Linked DNA regions of Starkeya sp. ORNL1. Each later gene encodes a partner of the first gene's protein in a complex. Links are inferred from orthologs where the notes say so. Each region holds a gene or a part of one and is shown in the gene's direction. Other genes may lie near its edges. The genes, in order: xseA and G3545_RS17300.

Region 1 (8,416 bases):
GGCCTCGTCCGCCGAGAACACGATCTCGCCGGAGGCGGCGCCGGGGGATGCCGGCAGGCCGCCGCCGATCACCTGGCGCTCGGCCTTGGGATCGAGCATCGGATGCAGCAGCTGGTCGAGCGCGGCCGGCTCGACGCGGGAGATCGCCTCTTCCCGGGTGATGACGCCGGCTTCGGCGAGTTCCACCGCGATGCGCAGCGCGGCCTTGGCGGTGCGCTTGCCGGAGCGGGTCTGCAGCATCCACAATTTGCCGCGCTCGACGGTGAATTCGAGGTCCTGCATGTCGCGATAGTGCTGCTCCAGCACGCCGGCGACGCGGGTGAACTCGGTGAACACCTCCGGCAGCGCGGTTTCCATGGACGGCTTGTCGGAGCCGGCCGCCTTGCGCGCGATCTCGGTGATGTTCTGCGGGGTGCGGATGCCGGCCACCACGTCCTCGCCCTGGGCATTGATGAGGAACTCGCCATAAAGCGCGTTCTCGCCGGTGGACGGATTGCGGGTGAAGGCGACGCCGGTGGCGGAGGTGTCGCCCATATTGCCGAACACCATGGCCTGCACGTTCACCGCGGTGCCCCAGCTCTCGGGGATGGAATGCAGGCGGCGATAGACGATGGCGCGCTGGTTCATCCAGGAACCGAAAACCGCGCCGATGGCGCCCCAGAGCTGGGCGTGCGGATCCTGCGGGAACGGCGTGCCGAGCTCGTGCTGGACCAGCGCCTTGTAGCGCTTCACGATTTCCTTCCAGTCATCGGCGGAAAGATCGGTATCGAGATTATAGCCGTTGTCGGCTTTGAAGCCGTCCAGCACCTCCTCGAAATGATGGTGCGGGAAATCGAGCACCACGTTCGAGTACATCTGGATGAAGCGGCGGTAGCTGTCATAAGCGAAACGGGCATCGCCGGAGCTGGCGGCCACCGCTTCCACCGTCCCGTCATTGAGGCCGAGGTTCAGCACGGTGTCCATCATGCCGGGCATGGAGGCCCGGCCGCCGGAGCGCACCGAGACCAGCAGCGGGCTCGCCGCATCGCCGAAGGTGCGGCCGGTGAGCCGGCCGACATCGGCGAGGGCGTCCGCGACCTGCGTCTTCAATTCGTCCGGATAGGCGTTGCCGTGCGCGTAATACCAGGTGCACACCTCAGTCGAGATGGTAAAGCCGGGAGGCACCGGCAGGCCGAGATTGGACATCTCCGCGAGGTTGGCGCCCTTGCCACCCAGGAGGTTGCGCATGCCTGCCGCACCTTCCGCGGTGCCGTCGCCGAAGGTGTAGACCCATTTCGTCATGTGGTGGATGCCCCGTTGGCGCAAGGCCGGCGGCCTTTACGCGGCGTGGAATGGAAATTCCGGAAACGGCGATAAATCTCGTCGTATCAAGGCTATGGTGCCCGCCCAGGCAACCCGCCCGGACGGCTTTTCCACCATACGGTCTAGCCGTTCACGCGTTCCGGTTCAATCCATCCCTTCGCACTGCAGCGAGACAGACGTGCGCACCGGAACGTGAGCACGCGGCGCGTTGTCGCGGAAGCGGCGTTACGGCACCTTCGCAAGCGGCCGGGAGCCAGTGCAACATAATCGGGGATTGTGCATGTCCATGGAAACGACCTTGGCGAGCTGGACGCCGCGCGTGCTGAGCCTTTTGCGTTTCATGTCGGGGCTGCTGCTGTTGCAGCACGGCACCCAGAAGATCCTGTCCTTCCCGCCAAGCGGGCGGCCACCCGTCGAGATCGCCTCGCTGACTGGCGTGTCAGGCCTCATCGAGCTGGTCTGCGGCACATTGCTGGTGCTCGGCCTGTTTTCGCGGCCAGCCGCCTTTATAGCTTCGGGCTTTACCGCGGTCGCCTATTTCATGGTGCATGCGCCGCAGAATTTCTTCCCCATCATCAATGGCGGGGAGTTGGCTGCGCTGTACTGCTTCGTCTTCTTCTACCTGTTCTTCGCCGGCCCCGGGCCGTGGAGCCTCGACGCGCAGCTGAAGAAGTGACCAGAGCTAGAATTTGCCCATGAGCCCGACGACACCGATAAAGATCAGATAGATGGCGACGATCATGTTCAGCAGGCGCGGCATGACCAGGATCAGGATGCCGGCGATGAGGGCAACGATCGGCTGAATCGTGATGATGTCGAGGTGCATGGGGACGGGCTCCGCGGGGTGGCCTGCGGAGAACGGCCGCAGGTAAGGGAAGGTTCCCTGACGCCTTATTTTACGACGTCATCCCGAGGCGCGAGCAAAGCGAGCCTCGAAGGATGCTGAGCAGAAGACGCCCATCTGTGTGAGCATCCTTCGAGGCCCGGGCTTTGCCCGGGCACCTCAGGATGACGTTCGCTTCAACCCTCGATGCGGTCGAAATCGGCGATCGACCGGGTCGCGGTGCGGATGTCGGCGAGCAGGCGCAGGCGGTTGGCGCGCAGCACGGCGTCAGGGGCGTTCACCGTCACTTTCTCGAAGAAGGCATCGACCGGGGCGCGCAGCGTGGCGATGACACTCATCGCGCCCTCGAAATCCTCCCGCTCCAAAGCGACATTGATGCGCGGAACGGCGCTGGCGATGGCATCGGCCAAAGCGCGCTCCTCCGGCTCCTGCAGCAAGTCGGCGTCGACGAGGCCCGCATAGGAGACGCCGTCCTTCTTCTCCTCGATGCGAAGGATGTTGGCGGCGCGCTTGTAGCCGGCCAGCAGGTTCTTGCCGTCATCGGTGGCGAGGAAGCGCCCGAGCGCTTCGACGCGGCGAACGACGATGAGCAGATCGTCCTGGCCTTCGAGCGCGAAGACAGCGTCGACGAGATCGTGCCGGGCACCCTGCTCGCGCAGGTGCACCTTCAGGCGATCGGCGAAGAAGGAGAGGAGGTCGACATCGACCAAGGCACCGAGCCGCAAGCGCAGCCCATTCTCGAGCACGATCCGCACCACGCCGAGCGCCGCACGGCGGAGCGCATAGGGGTCCTTGCTCCCCGTCGGCTTCTCGTCAATCGACCAGAAGCCGACCAGCGTGTCGATCTTGTCGGCAAGCGCCACCGCCACCGAGACCGGCGCGGTTGGCACGCGATCCGACGGCCCCTGCGGCCTGTAGTGCTCCTCGGACGCTGCCGCGATCTCCTCGGGCAGGCCTTCGAGCCGAGCGTAGTACTTGCCCATCAGGCCCTGCACCTCAGGGAACTCGCCGACTACCTCGGTCAGTAGGTCCGCCTTGGCGAGGCGGGCGGCCTTCCCGGCTAGGTCTGGATCGGCGCCAACCCGCGGCGCCAGTTCACGCGCCAACCTGACGATGCGCGCGATGCGCTCCGCCTGCGAGCCCAGTTTCTCGTGGAAGGTGATGCTCTCGAACTTGCCCAGCCGGCTCTCTAGCGTCGTCTTCCGATCCGTGTCCCAGAAAAACTTGGCGTCGGACAGGCGGGCGCGGATCACGCGGCCATTGCCGGCGACGATCGCCGTGCCGCCATCGCTGGCGACGAGGTTCGACACCAGCACGAAGCGGTTCGCCAGCCGGCCGCTCGATGGATCCTTCAGCACGAAGCACTTCTGGTTGGCGCGGATGGTGGCGCGGATCACCTCGTCGGGAATGTCGAGGAAGCGCTCCTCGAACTCGCCCAGCAACACCACCGGCCATTCCACCAGCCCCGCGATCTCCTCCAGCAGGCCGGCGTCCTCGACCAGTTCCAGTCCCTGCGCCAGCGCGAGATCCTTGGCGTCGTTGAGGATGATGTCCTTGCGCCGCTCGCGATCGACCACGACATGGGCGGCTTCCAGTTTGGCCATCCAGTCGTCGAGCCGGCGGACCTTGATCTCGCCCTCGCTGAGGAAGCGGTGGCCGCGGGTGACATCGCCGGACTTCAGCCCGTCAATCTCGAAGCGCACCACCTCCGGCTCCTCGGTCTCCGGACCGAAGGTGCAGAGTACGGATTGCAGCGGGCGCACCCAACGAAGGCTGCCGGGCTTCGCGGATGCTTCGCCCCAGCGCATGGATTTCGGCCAGGGGAAGGTGCGCACGATCTCCGGCACGATGTCGGCGATCACCTCCGGCGTCGGCCGGCCGTGCTTGTGGATGCGGGCGACATAGAACTCGCCCTTCTTCGGATCGGACTCAACGATCGCTTCATCGAGTGAAGCCAGCCCCGCCGCCTTGAGGAAGCCCTGGATCGCCGCCTCCGGCGCGCCGACGCGCGGGCCCTTGCGCTCCTCATGGGTGTCCGGCTGGCCGGCAGGCAGGCCATGCACGGCGAGCGCGAGACGGCGCGGCGTTACGAAGGCCTTGGCGCCCTCATAGACCAGGCCGCGCTCCACCAGCGCATCGGTCACCAGCTTCCTGAGATTGTCCGCCGCGGTGGCCTGCATGCGCGCAGGGATTTCCTCGCAGAACAGTTCGAGCAGGAGATCAGGCATTGCGGCGGCCACCATGTCGGCACCCCCGACAGGGTTGCCGGAGAAGTCGGGGGCGAAATTGCCCAGCTTCAGCGCGCCGTCAAGGCCAGGGACCACGCTAACAGGGTTTGATTGGACGGCGCTGCACGTTTGGCGCGATAATCCCGCGTTCGCGACCTGGGGCATGATGCCGAAAAGTGCGACGCGGTTTTCGGACGACATCATGCGCCCACTTTGGGAATCGATCATGTTCACGAACATGATCCTGGGGGAGGCTAGCCATGAGCGACGTGGGGAGTGAAGACAATGTTGCGCGCGTGAAGCGCGCTTACATAGCGTGGGATGCCTGCAAGGCCGGCGATTGCAGCATGTGGCATGCAATCGTGGATGATAATGTCCGCCTCAACACGATCGGCGCAGACGAGGTCGGGCTCGAATTCACCCGGCCGGGACAGGGCCGCGAACGGCTGAGCGCCTATCTCGACCAGTTGCGCGACACCTGGACGATGCAATTCTTCCGCCCCGAGGTGTTCATCGCCGATGGCGACAAGGTGGCGATGTTCGGCCGGGCCAGCTGGACCTTCAACGCCACCGGCAAGACCGCAACGGTCGGCATAGCGCACCTCTGGCGCTTCGAGGACGGCAAGGCGGTGGAGTGGACCGAGATCTTCGACGGCGCCGCAGCCGCGGCTGCGGCACGGGCTTAGGGCGGGTTTAGGCGCCCGCACCACCCGCGGCGGTCGCCAGCCAGGCGGCGCCGCAGGCCTTCGCCAGCTCGCGCACGCGCAATATGTAGCTCTGCCGCTCGGTGACGGAGATGACGCCGCGCGCATCGAGCAGATTGAAGACGTGGCTCGCCTTGATGCACTGGTCATAGGCGGGCTGCGCCATGAGATGGCGGGTCTTCGATCCGTCGGCCCACCCGGCTTCGAGATATTTCGCCGCCGCGGCCTCCGCCATGCGGAACTGCTCCAGCAGCATCACCGTGTCGGCGTGCTCGAAATTGTGCCGCGAATATTCCTGTTCGGCCTGCAGGAAGACGTCGCCATAGCTGACCTTCTCTGCCCCCTCGCGGCCATTGAAGTTCAGGTCGTAGACGTTCTCGACGCCCTGCACATACATGGCGAGGCGCTCGAGCCCATAGGTCAGTTCGCCGGAGACCGGGGCGCATTCGAAGCCCGCGACCTGCTGAAAGTAAGTGAATTGCGAGACTTCCATGCCGTCGCACCAGCATTCCCAGCCGAGGCCCCAGGCGCCCAGGGTCGGGCTTTCCCAGTCGTCCTCGACGAAGCGCACGTCGTGCAGATGCAGGTCGATGCCGATGGCGTCGAGCGAGGCGAGATAGAGCTCCTGAAGGTCCGGCGGCGAAGGCTTCAATATCACCTGGTACTGGTAATAATGCTGCAGCCGGTTGGGGTTCTCGCCATAGCGCCCGTCCTTCGGGCGGCGCGAGGGCTGCACATAGGCCGCCTTCCACGGCAGCGGCCCGAGCGCGCGCAGCGTGGTGGCCGGATGGAAGGTGCCGGCGCCGACCTCCATGTCGTAGGGCTGCAGGATCACGCAGCCCTTGTCCGCCCAGAAGCGTTGCAGCGCGAGAATGAGGCCCTGGAACGACCGGTCGGGTCGCATGTGAGGCGGCAGCGAAGGGTCGATCATGAAATTGGCGCCAGGCGGGTTCATTGAGGCGGCGCAACCTATTCCGCGCCGGGCAAGGGATCAAGGCGGCGTCTTCCCGCCCCTTGGTTTCCGCTTGCGGCCAAAACATCTAAGACTGCATCCATGGTCGACCCTATCGAATCGCCGGTTTCCAACAATCCCGACTGGACGGTGTCGGAACTCTCCGGGGCGCTGAAGCGCACCGTGGAGGACGCCTTCGGCCATGTGCGCGTGCGCGGCGAGATCTCCGGGTTTCGCGGCCAGCACTCTTCGGGCCACGCCTATTTCTCGCTGAAGGACGCCGGCGCCCGGCTCGACGCGGTGGTGTGGAAGGGCAATTTCGGCCGGCTCCGGGTGAGACCGGAGGAAGGGCTGGAAGTGGTCGCCATCGGGCGCGTCACCACCTTCCCCGGCAAGTCGTCCTACCAGATCGTCATCGAGCAGATCGACTATGCCGGTGCCGGCGCCATCATGGCGATGCTGGAAGAGCGTAAGCGCCGCCTCGCCGCCGAGGGGCTGTTCGCCACGGAGCGCAAACGCCGCCCGCCCTTCCTGCCAGCGGTGATCGGCGTCGTCACCTCGCCGACCGGCGCGGTGATCCGCGACATACTGCATCGCCTGAACGACCGTTTCCCGCGCCGGGTCATCGTCTGGCCGGTGCGGGTGCAGGGCGACACCTGCGGGGCGGAGGTCGCCGCGGCGATACGCGGCTTCAACGCGCTTGCCCCCGGCGGCGTGGTGCCGCGGCCGGACGTGCTGATCGTCGCCCGCGGCGGCGGCTCGCTGGAAGACCTGCTCGGCTTCAGCGATGAAGCGGTGGTGCGCGCCGCCGCCGAGAGCGACATCCCGCTGATCGCCGCGGTCGGCCACGAGACCGACGTGACCTTGATCGACTTCGCCGCCGATGTGCGGGCGCCGACCCCGACCGCCGCCGCCGAGATGGCGGTGCCGGTGCGCGCGGAACTCGTCGCCGAGGTGGAGGGCCTGCGTGCCCGGATGCGGGCCTGCATGACCCGCGGCCATGACCGGCGCCGGGCCGACCTGAAGGCGATCGCCCGGCATCTGCCGAGCGGCGAGGCGCTGCTGGCGGTGCCCCGGCAGCGGCTCGACATCGCTTCGCAGCGCCTGCCCAAGGCGTTGCGCGCCAATACCGCGGCGCACCGGTTGATGCTGGTCCGTGTCGAGGCGCGCTTCGGCGTCGGCCGGCTCAATGCGCTGATCGAGCGGCGGCGCGAGCGCTTCACGCTGTTTGCCGGGCGGCTCGATAGTGCGCTCAAGGCCAATGCCCGCGCGCATGGCGAGCGTATCGGCCGCGCCCGCGAGCGGCTCGGCACGGCGGGCGAGCGGCTGCCCCTCGCCTTCGCCCGCCAGCTTAGCGAGCGCGGACGCCGCCTCGATGCACTGGGCAAGATGCTGAACGCCCTCTCCTATCAGGGCGTGCTGGCGCGCGGCTTCGCCCTGGTGCGCGATGCCTCAGGCACCCCGGTGCGCCTTGCCGCCAGCCTCCAGAATGGCGACGCGCTCGATATCCAGTTCGCGGATGGCTCCGTGCCGGCCGTGGTCGGCGGGCCGGGAACCGTCGTGAAACCGCCTACGCCCCCACGCCGCCGAACGGCGAAAGCCCGCGACAAGGACGCGCGCGAGACGGGCTTGCGCTCGCCGCCCGACCAACCCACCTTGTTCGAGAATTGACAGGCGCTTGTCGCCGCCTGCCCCGGCGCTTTATGCTGGGATCAGATCGATATCAGGAACTTATAGCGGATGAACCGCTTCGAACGCTTTCCCTCCTCCTCGCGCGAAGCCGAGGTGCGTTATCTCGATGGCGACTTCCGCGTCGTGCGGCCCGGCACCTTCGTGCGCTGCGCGGTGACCGGCCAGCCCATCCCGCTCGACGAGCTGCGCTATTGGAGCGTCGACCTGCAGGAGGCCTATTCCAGCCCGCAGGCGGTGATGGCGCGCCTCCATCCGGAGCGTGGCGCGCGCTGAGTCTGGTGCCCGGCGCAGGTGTGGCTATATAGGCGGCATGTCCACTGACGCCCCCGCCAGCTCATCCCCGCCCGCCCGCGCCGCCGCCTTCTCGCCCGAGGAGGTGGAGCGCTATGCCCGCCATATCATCCTCAGGGAGATCGGCGGTCCCGGCCAGCAGAAGCTGAAGCGCGCCCATGTGCTGGTGATCGGCGCCGGCGGGCTCGGCGCCCCGGCGCTGCTCTATCTCGCCGCCGCCGGCATCGGCCATCTCACCGTGATGGACGATGACGAGGTCTCGCTGTCCAATCTGCAGCGGCAGGTTATCCACACCACCCCGAATGTCGGCCAGCCCAAGGCGGCGAGCGCGGCGGAGATGATCGCGGCTCTCAACCCGCATGTGGTGGTGGAGGCAGTGGCCGAGCGCATCACCGCGGAGAAC
Region 2 (8,235 bases), 120 kb from region 1 along the record:
CACCACCGCCAAGCTTGAGGCCGAGCGTCTCGCCACCGAGGCCAAGACCAAGCTGGAAGACATGATCGCCCGCCGCACCAAGATGGCCGAGCAGAAGATCGCCCAGGCCGAGGCACAGGCCGTCGCCGATGTGCGTGCCGCCGCTGCCGAAGTCGCGGCGACCGCCGCCGAGGGCCTGCTCAAGGCGCAGGTGGTGGGCCAGACCGCCGACCGCCTGCTCGACGCAGCGGTGCGCGACGTGAAGGCGAAGCTGAACTGAGATCGACCCACGGGTCCGACGTTTCGAATGCCCGGCGAGAGCCGGGCATTTTTGTTTTGGGCTGTTGGCGCTGCCGGGCGGGGCTGCGCACTGCTTCAGCATCCTTCGAGGCCCGGCTTTGCCGGGCGCCTCAGGATGACGCTTTATATGAACCACGTCATCCTCAGGTGCGAGCACAGCGAGCCTCGAAGGAGGCTCAAGCAGAGCACCGCTCAAAAGCGCCTCAGCTGTCCCAGCGCCTCGGCCGGTAGAACGTATGCTCCCCGATGCGGTCGAGCTTGCGCATCTCGCGGACCCAGCGCGGATGCACCGACTGGGCGTGGTAGTGCGTCGCCTTACCGACCTTTTCGTCCCATACCTTGCCGTCGAGCATGTCGGCCGCGATGCGGGTCGCCTGCTTCCACAATTCCGGCTCGGTGACGACATCGCGGATATTGTCGCAGGCGAAGGTGAACTGGCAGGCCAGCTTGCGGTTGGCGTTCTGGTAGACCGCGCGGCACACATCGGCCGGGTAATAGCCCGAGAACACCCGGTTCATCACCACTTGCGCCACCGCCACCTGGCCCCGCTCGGGCTCGCCGCGGCTCTCGAAATAGACCGCCTCGGCGAGACACTTCTCCGCCCTAGCCCGGCGCTTGCCCTCGAGGCCAAGCCGCTCCGCCGGACTGGACGGGGTTGCGTCCTCGCCGGTCACCTCGCCCTTGGCGGCGACGCTGATGCCGCCATCGTCGAGATAATGGAAGGGCTGCGGCGGCAAGGCCGTGGGATCGGCGCCGAAGATGAAGGCGGTCTCGTGATAGATCGGCCGCGCGGGCGGCGCAGCTGCCGAGGCAGGCGCAGGTGGTGTTGCGGCGGCGGTCCGTGTCTCCGGCGCGCCCCCTATATCGACCACGTCGCCCGGCAGCATGGCGACCGCCTCGTCGCCGGCGGGCGCCGGTGCCCCGGCGCCCGGTTCCTCACCATTGTCCTGGGCGAAGTCATCATATTCGGAGGCGTCGCCGGTGGGATCGCCGGCCTCGATTGCCGCGACCTCGGCGTCGCTGGCCTCGGCAGGATCGGTCCCGATGCCGGCCGTGCCGCTACCCGCGGCTACTGAGGCCGGGCCCGCGCTATTGGTGCCTGGCGAGGGATCGACGGGGCGGGCGGCGAGCGCGAGCGGCAGCCGGTCGGCCTTGGCGTCGCGATTGACGCTGACCGCCAGCGGCACGCGCGGCGGCTCGGGGATGGCGGCGCCGAGCGGGCCCTCCTGCGGCGCCGGCCAGGCAAAGGTCGCGGTCTTCAGCGATGTGAGCGAACTGCCCACCACGAAGATGCGGGCGCGCTCGGTAACTTCAGGTCGGTGGGCGAGGAGGCCGGCGAAGTCCTGATAGCCGACGCTGGTACTCGCGCCGGCGATCAGCAGCACCAATGAGCCAAACAGGACGCCGTGCCGCCGACGCCGACGTGAGACACGCATGGACGCAACGCCTACGCAACAGGACACACATGATCCGGACCGTGGCTTGCCGATCACAGGCAATGCCTCGAATGCCGGACATCTTGGTTGTCGCGCATTAACCTTGCGGGCGGGTTAACGAGAGGGCGTCGGCATGGCCGAACCGTGTCGGCGAAAGGGATTCGACGGGGCAAGCAAAGCGGAATTACCGTTCAATAACAACGTCAGCGGAGAGCCGGGATCGCGTGACGATGAAGTGCGTTTGCGCGATCCCGGATCGGCCTGACGGCCGTCCGGGATGACGACACAATGGAGATGAGTCGGAAAATCAGCGTGGCGCGGCGGCGCGATTGAGCCGGTCGCGGATCGCCTCGCCGAGCCCCTCATGCGGGATCGGCGCCACCGCGATGCCGGTGACACCGGGGGCGTCCAGCGCACGCAGGTGCGCGAACAGGTTCGCCGCCGCCTCGACCAGATCGCCGGTCGGGCTGAGGTCGAGAACGGCGACCGCAGCTTCGCTCCCCGCCGGGCGGGCGCCGGCAAAGCCGAGCAGCGCTTCGCCGGGCCGCACCTCGGCGGCATCGAGCCGCACCGGGACGGACGGCGCATAATGCGAGGCCAGCATGCCCGGAGCGATCGGGGCCTCCCCGGCGGCGCCCTTGTGTGTCGTCCGGCGGGCCAGCACATGGCCCAAAGCCGCCTCGATCGGCCCACGGGCAAGGCCGCCCGGCCGCAGCAGAATGGTGCGCTCACCGGAGCAATCGAGAATGGTCGATTCGATGCCGACCGCACTCGCCCCGGCGTCCAGCACCAGTTCGATCAGTCCGTCGAGATCGGCCATCACGTGGTCGGCGCTGGTCGGCGAGACATGGCCGGAGCGATTGGCGCTCGGAGCCGCGATCGGCCGCCCCGCCGCCTCCAGCACCGCGCGGGCGACAGGATGCGCCGGCACGCGGATGGCAAGCGTCGAAAGCCCGGCACGGGCGAGATCGCAGACCGCGCCTTCGCGCGCCGGCACCACCAGTGTGAGCGGCCCAGGCCAGAAGCGGGCGGCGAGTGCTTCCGCCTCGGCGCTGAAGACGCCGATGCGCCGCGCCGCGGCAAGGTCCGGCACATGGGCGATCAGCGGATTGAACGAGGGCCGCCCCTTCGCGGCATAGAGCCGCGCCACGGCGCGCGGATCGGTGGCGTCGCAGGCGAGGCCGTAGACCGTCTCGGTCGGCAACGCGACGAGGCCGCCGGCGCGCAGCAGGCGCGCGGCCTCATGGATGCCCGCAGCATCCGCCGGCACCAGCCGTGTCCCGATCCGTGTCTGCGCCATCGCGGCCATCGGCGATCCCCGTTGAAGCGCGGCTCGATAGGCGCCCGCCGCGGCGGGGTCAAGGCGGCCCTCAAAAATCCCCGAGCGGCTGCGGCCAAACGTGGCATATCGTGCACCGCAACCCTATAAGACCATGAGCTGCCACGCCCAAAGGCACCGCCGACGAGGACTGCCCTGATGTCGACCCTGCTGATTGCCCATGATGCCAGCCTCAACCACCTGACACCGCCGGGCCATCCGGAACGGCCGGACCGCGTGCGGGCGCTGAACCGGGTGTTCGAGCAGGAGCAGTTCGCCACCCTCGCCCGCGAGCAGGCGCCAATGGGTGCGCGCGAGGACATCGTCCGCGTCCATCCGGAGGATTATGTCGCCGCGCTCGACGAGGCGATGCCGGAAGAGGGCCTGGTGCGCATCGACGGCGACACCGTGATGTCCCCCGGCACCGGCGAGGCGATCTGGCGCGGCGTCGGCGGCTCGGTACTGGCGGTCGACGAGGTGCTGGCCGGCAGGGCGAAGAACGCCTTCGTCGCCATGCGCCCGCCCGGACACCATGCCGAGACCCGCACCCCGATGGGCTTCTGCCTGTTCAACAATGTCGCCATCGCCGCCCGCCATGCGCAGAAGGTGCACGGCATCGGCCGCGTCGCCATCGTCGATTTCGACGTGCACCACGGCAATGGCACGCAGGAGATCTTCTGGAACGACCCGACCGTGATGTACGCCTCGACCCATGAGATGCCGCTGTTCCCCGGCACCGGATCGGTCGGCGAGCGCGGCCTCTCGGACAATATCGTCAATGCTCCGCTGCGCGCCGGCGACGGTGGCGAGCGCTTCAAGCAGGCCTTCGAGGACCGCATATTGCCGCGGCTGGAGGCGTTCGGGCCGGAACTCCTGATCATCTCCGCCGGCTTCGATGCCCACACCCGCGACCCGCTGGCGAACCTCAACCTGCTCGAGGACGATTATACGTGGGTGACGAAGAAGCTGATGGACCTCGCTGAAAAGCACGCGGGCGGCCGGCTGGTCTCGGTGCTGGAAGGCGGCTATGACCTCGAAGGACTGGCCCGCTCGGCGTCGGCGCATGTCATGGCGCTGATGCGCGGGTGAGGCGGGAGAGCATGATGACCGACGCTTCGGATGTGAAGACGCTGAGCTTCGAGAAGGCGCTGGCCGAGCTCGAGACAATCGTCGGCAAGCTGGAAAGCGGCAATGTCCCGCTGGAGGAATCGATCACGCTCTATCAGCGTGGTGAAGCCCTGAAGGCGCGGTGCGACGCACTGCTGAAAGACGCCGAGGCCCGCGTCGAGAAGATCACGCTCAGTGCCGACGGCAAGCCGGCCGGCACCGTGCCGCTGGATGGCGAGTGAGCGGCAGCGCTCGCCGTGACCGTCCGGCTGCGCGCCCATCATCTGCTGTGCCTGCTCACTTATGTCGGCAAGGGTTATACGCCGGCCTTCACCACCAATTACGACGTGGTCGTCGCCCGGCTGAATGCCGGCGAGAACGTGCAATTGGTCGAGGGCCCGGACGACATCTGCGCCCCGATGCTGGCTGATGGCCACCATTGCCTCAATGCCAGCATCGTCGAGCGCGACCGGCAGGCGATGGACGATGTCGCGATGCTGCTCGAACGACCGCTTGCCTCCGGCATGACACTGGCACTTGACGCCGCATTGGTTCGGCTCATGCGGTCAGGCTTCGCCGCCAACGCCACGCGCCAGGCCTACGCGGGCTGCGAATGGTCGGCGCTCTGCACCGGCATCGCCGGAAGCGCGTTCGCCGGCGCGCGGTTGCGCGGCGCGCAAGAAGCTCTCAACCGGCGAGGCGCTCGCGGCAAGCGGGGTTGAACACCCGCTCGGTGGAAGCGGGATTGCGCGCCAGCGCGACCGCCGGGCGTATCGGCCGGCGGACCAGTTCGCCGGAGCAGTTCGGGCAGATCCCATCCAGCACCTCGGCGGCGCACGTCGCGCAGAAGGTGCATTCAAAGGTGCAGATCATGGCGTCGGGGCTGTCAGCCGGCAGGTCGCGGTCGCAGCACTCGCAGCTCGGCCTCAGTTCCAGCATGCCCGCCCCTTCTCAGAATATCCCCGGCACGATGCGCGCGGTGCGCGCGCTATAGGCGCGGTATTCCTCGCCGAACGTGTCGAGCATCATGCCTTCTTCGCGTCCGACGCGGAACGCGAACAATATGCCGAAGCCGATGAAGCCGGCCGGTCCGGCGATCCAGTTAGGGATCAGGATCAGCTGCGCCAGCGCCCACAGGAAGAAGGCGGAATACATCGGGTGGCGCACATAGCGGTAGACGCCACCGGTGATGAGCTTGTGCTTGTCCTTGATCTCCAGCGTCACCGACCAGTTCTTGCCGAGGTCCTTGTGGGTGCGGCGGAACAGCCAGAGCGAGAAGCCGAACACCAGCGCCCCGAGCACCAGCTGCGCGATCGAGAACGGGTAGTTGGCGGATTTCGGGAAGCCGGTGAACACCCAGATGCCGGGAATAATGCCGAGCCCCATGGTCGAGCAGAACAGCAATATGCGCTCGCGCAGCCGGTCGCGGGCATCCACCACCCGCTCGCGCTTCACCCGGCGCTCGAACGGGAAACGTATGGCGTACCAGCCAACGACGCCGATGGCCCAGACGATCTTGGTGGCGATAAGGAGATTCATGCGGCGTCCAGGGCTGCGGAGGTGGGAGGCTGTGGTTCGAACGGCGCGACGGACAGCAGGCGGCCGTCGGGCGTGAAGCGGTTTATCGCACCGTCCTTGTCGGTGGCGAGCACGGCGAACGGCACCGGGCCGAGCGCGATCATGAAATAGTCGTAGGAAGCACGCTTCTCGTTCGCCAGCATGAACTGGTAGTGGATGCGCATCGGGCTCCAGCGGTGCCGGCGGAAATTCTCCCGCATGACCATATGCTTGATGTTGGCATCGCGCAGCAGCGGGCGCGGTCCGTCGAGGCTGAAGCGGCGGTCGAAGCCGGTGCGACGCAGCAGCACGGGGTGGAATTTGTGGAAATTGATGGCGTCGTGCCGCGCCTGGTATTCCGCCCAGGCGAGGCCCGGCAGGTTCGACAGCCGCGCCGCCTCCGCCCGCACCCGCCCGCCCGAGGGATGCAAAGCGAGCTTGGGAATGGTGGCGCCGCAGGTGAGCAGGCAGATGCGCGTGCCGCGCTCGCACAGCTTCGGGTCGAGATCGAGCGCGCGGCCGATCACCCTGAGCACCAGCGTCGCCCCCAGGCTGTGGCCGACCAGGACGATCTCGTCATAGCGCTTGCTGGCGACGCGCTGCACCAGCAATTCCCCGAGCCGATCGAGCCGGGCATCCACCGTCGGGGTCCGGCCGTACATGTAGTTGCGGGCAAGATCCCAGTCATCGAGCGCCTGGTGCAGCCGCCAGCGCCGCCCGGGCTGGTGGAACAGCGCGAAGAACACGCCGATCCCCACCAGCACGCCGCCGATCTCTGGCCATGGCGTAGCCAGGCCATAGCCGAGCCCAAGCATTGCCAGCCAGCCGGCGAGCCATGCCACCCCGGCGAACAGGCCGGTGATGAGATAGGGGAAGAAGAAGAACAGGCCGTAGCGCACGCAGGCCTTCAGGTAGCGCCATGCCGTGCCGGTGAAGAAGAAGTCGCTCAGCGCGTAGAAGCCGCGCCCCAGCCGCACCGGATTCGGCCGCTCGTCGAGCGCGACGACGATATCGTCCCAGCGCAGGATCTCGTAATCGGTCTCGCGCTGCCAGTTCGGCCCGGAGGCGGTCACGCGCCAGCGCGCCGAGGGACCCATCTCGCCTTCAAGCGTGCCATCATCGAGACGCTCCGACACTCGGACATCGAACGACCACAGCTTGGCGAACTTGCCGGCCTGATAGACGAAGCGGCCGTAATGGTAGTCCATGTCGGTCGGGTCATGGCCGGGCATGAACAACATCAGACGGCGCGCCGGCGCCGTGCTGTCATTCCTCGCTTCGCTCCCGGCTTCGCCCTTCATTGCGTGGTTCTAGCGGATGCACGCCATGCGCGCCAATGCCGGGCCGCACAGGCGGGGGCTCTCTCCACATCTGTTGCGCCAATCCGGCGCCGTTCCGGTACCGCCATGCCGTTGCGTGCCAAAGGGCTGAATCCCGGTGCGTTGCGCGCTTCCTTGCCATTGTGTATCCCAGAGGACGTGCAGTCTTCCACGCTCTGCACAGGCGCGGGTGCGCGGCCTTCCGGCCGTGCACCGCATCGGAGACGTCCTTGACCCGCCCCTCGACCCCGCTTCTCGACACTGTCCATGCACCGGCCGACCTGCGCCGCCTGCCCGAGGAACGCCTGGGCGAGCTGGCCGCGGAGTTGCGCGCCGAGACCATCGACGCCGTCTCCGTCACCGGCGGGCATCTCGGCGCCGGGCTCGGCGTGGTCGAATTGACGCTCGCCCTGCACTACGTGTTCGATACCCCGTACGACCGGCTGGTCTGGGATGTCGGTCACCAGAGCTACCCGCACAAGATCCTCACCGGGCGCCGCGAGCGCATCCGCACGCTGCGCCAGGGCGGCGGGCTTTCCGGCTTCACCAACCGGGCGGAGAGCGAATACGACCCGTTCGGTGCCGGGCATTCCTCGACCTCGATCTCCGCCGGGCTCGGCATGGCGGTGGCCCGCGATCTCGATGGTGGCGAAGGGTCTGCGAAGCGCAACGTGGTCTGCGTCATCGGCGACGGCGCCATGTCGGCCGGCATGGCCTATGAGGCGATGAACAATGCCGGGGCGATGGATTCCCGCCTCATCGTCATCCTCAACGACAATGACATGTCGATCGCGCCGCCGGTCGGCGCCATGTCGGCCTATCTGGCCCGGCTGATCTCCGGGCCGACCTACCGCACGCTGCGCGAGACGGCGAAGCAGCTCGCCGGCAACCTGCCGAAATTCTTCGGCCAGAAGGCGGCCCGCGCCGAGGAATATGCCCGCGGCTTCTGGACCGGCGGCACGCTGTTCGAAGAACTCGGCTTCTATTATGTCGGCCCGATCGACGGCCATAATCTCGACCATCTGCTCCCGGTGCTGTGCAATGTGCGCGACATGCAGACCGGGCCGATCCTGGTCCATGTCGTCACCCAGAAGGGCAAGGGCTATCCGCCGGCGGAAGCCTCGGCCGACAAATATCATGGCGTGCAGCGCTTCGACGTCGCCACCGGCGCGCAGAAGAAGGCCGTTTCCAACGCCCCGACCTATACGCGGGTGTTCGC

The links.
Region 2: the proteins of xseA (region 1) and G3545_RS17300 are in contact, whole or in part, in a cryo-EM structure (PDB 8TXR), measured with the Escherichia coli proteins. The link is inferred for Starkeya sp. ORNL1 from one-to-one orthologs.

What each region holds. Positions count from the first base shown.
Region 1 is NZ_CP048834.1:3,517,557-3,525,972, forward strand. Bases 5,422-8,416 are described here. They hold xseA (exodeoxyribonuclease VII large subunit), read left to right. Parts: upstream 5,422-6,132; coding sequence 6,133-7,701; downstream 7,702-8,416. Other genes in these bases: G3545_RS16745 (glycine--tRNA ligase subunit alpha), read right to left, coding at 5,422-6,009; G3545_RS16755 (DUF2093 domain-containing protein), read left to right, coding at 7,771-7,995; moeB (molybdopterin-synthase adenylyltransferase MoeB), read left to right, coding at 8,033-8,416. In the rest of the region: ppdK (pyruvate, phosphate dikinase), read right to left, coding at 1-1,281; G3545_RS16725 (DoxX family protein), read left to right, coding at 1,583-1,978; G3545_RS16730 (DUF3096 domain-containing protein), read right to left, coding at 1,985-2,128; glyS (glycine--tRNA ligase subunit beta), read right to left, coding at 2,323-4,374; G3545_RS16740 (nuclear transport factor 2 family protein), read left to right, coding at 4,635-5,060; more of G3545_RS16745, read right to left, coding at 5,068-5,421. UniProt on the Escherichia coli protein: Bidirectionally degrades single-stranded DNA into large acid-insoluble oligonucleotides, which are then degraded further into small acid-soluble oligonucleotides.
Region 2 is NZ_CP048834.1:3,639,401-3,647,635, forward strand. The notes cover bases 2,946-5,759. They hold G3545_RS17300 (exodeoxyribonuclease VII small subunit), read left to right. Parts: upstream 2,946-4,136; coding sequence 4,137-4,382; downstream 4,383-5,759. Other genes in these bases: G3545_RS17290 (L-threonylcarbamoyladenylate synthase), read right to left, coding at 2,946-3,024; G3545_RS17295 (histone deacetylase family protein), read left to right, coding at 3,193-4,122; G3545_RS17305 (DUF1284 domain-containing protein), read left to right, coding at 4,398-4,862; G3545_RS17310 (DUF1272 domain-containing protein), read right to left, coding at 4,828-5,079; G3545_RS17315 (protein-S-isoprenylcysteine O-methyltransferase), read right to left, coding at 5,092-5,679. Outside these bases: G3545_RS17280 (ATP F0F1 synthase subunit B), read left to right, coding at 1-259; G3545_RS17285 (cell wall hydrolase), read right to left, coding at 483-1,715; more of G3545_RS17290, read right to left, coding at 2,023-2,945; more of G3545_RS17320, read right to left, coding at 5,760-6,929; dxs (1-deoxy-D-xylulose-5-phosphate synthase), read left to right, coding at 7,247-8,235. UniProt on the Escherichia coli protein: Bidirectionally degrades single-stranded DNA into large acid-insoluble oligonucleotides, which are then degraded further into small acid-soluble oligonucleotides.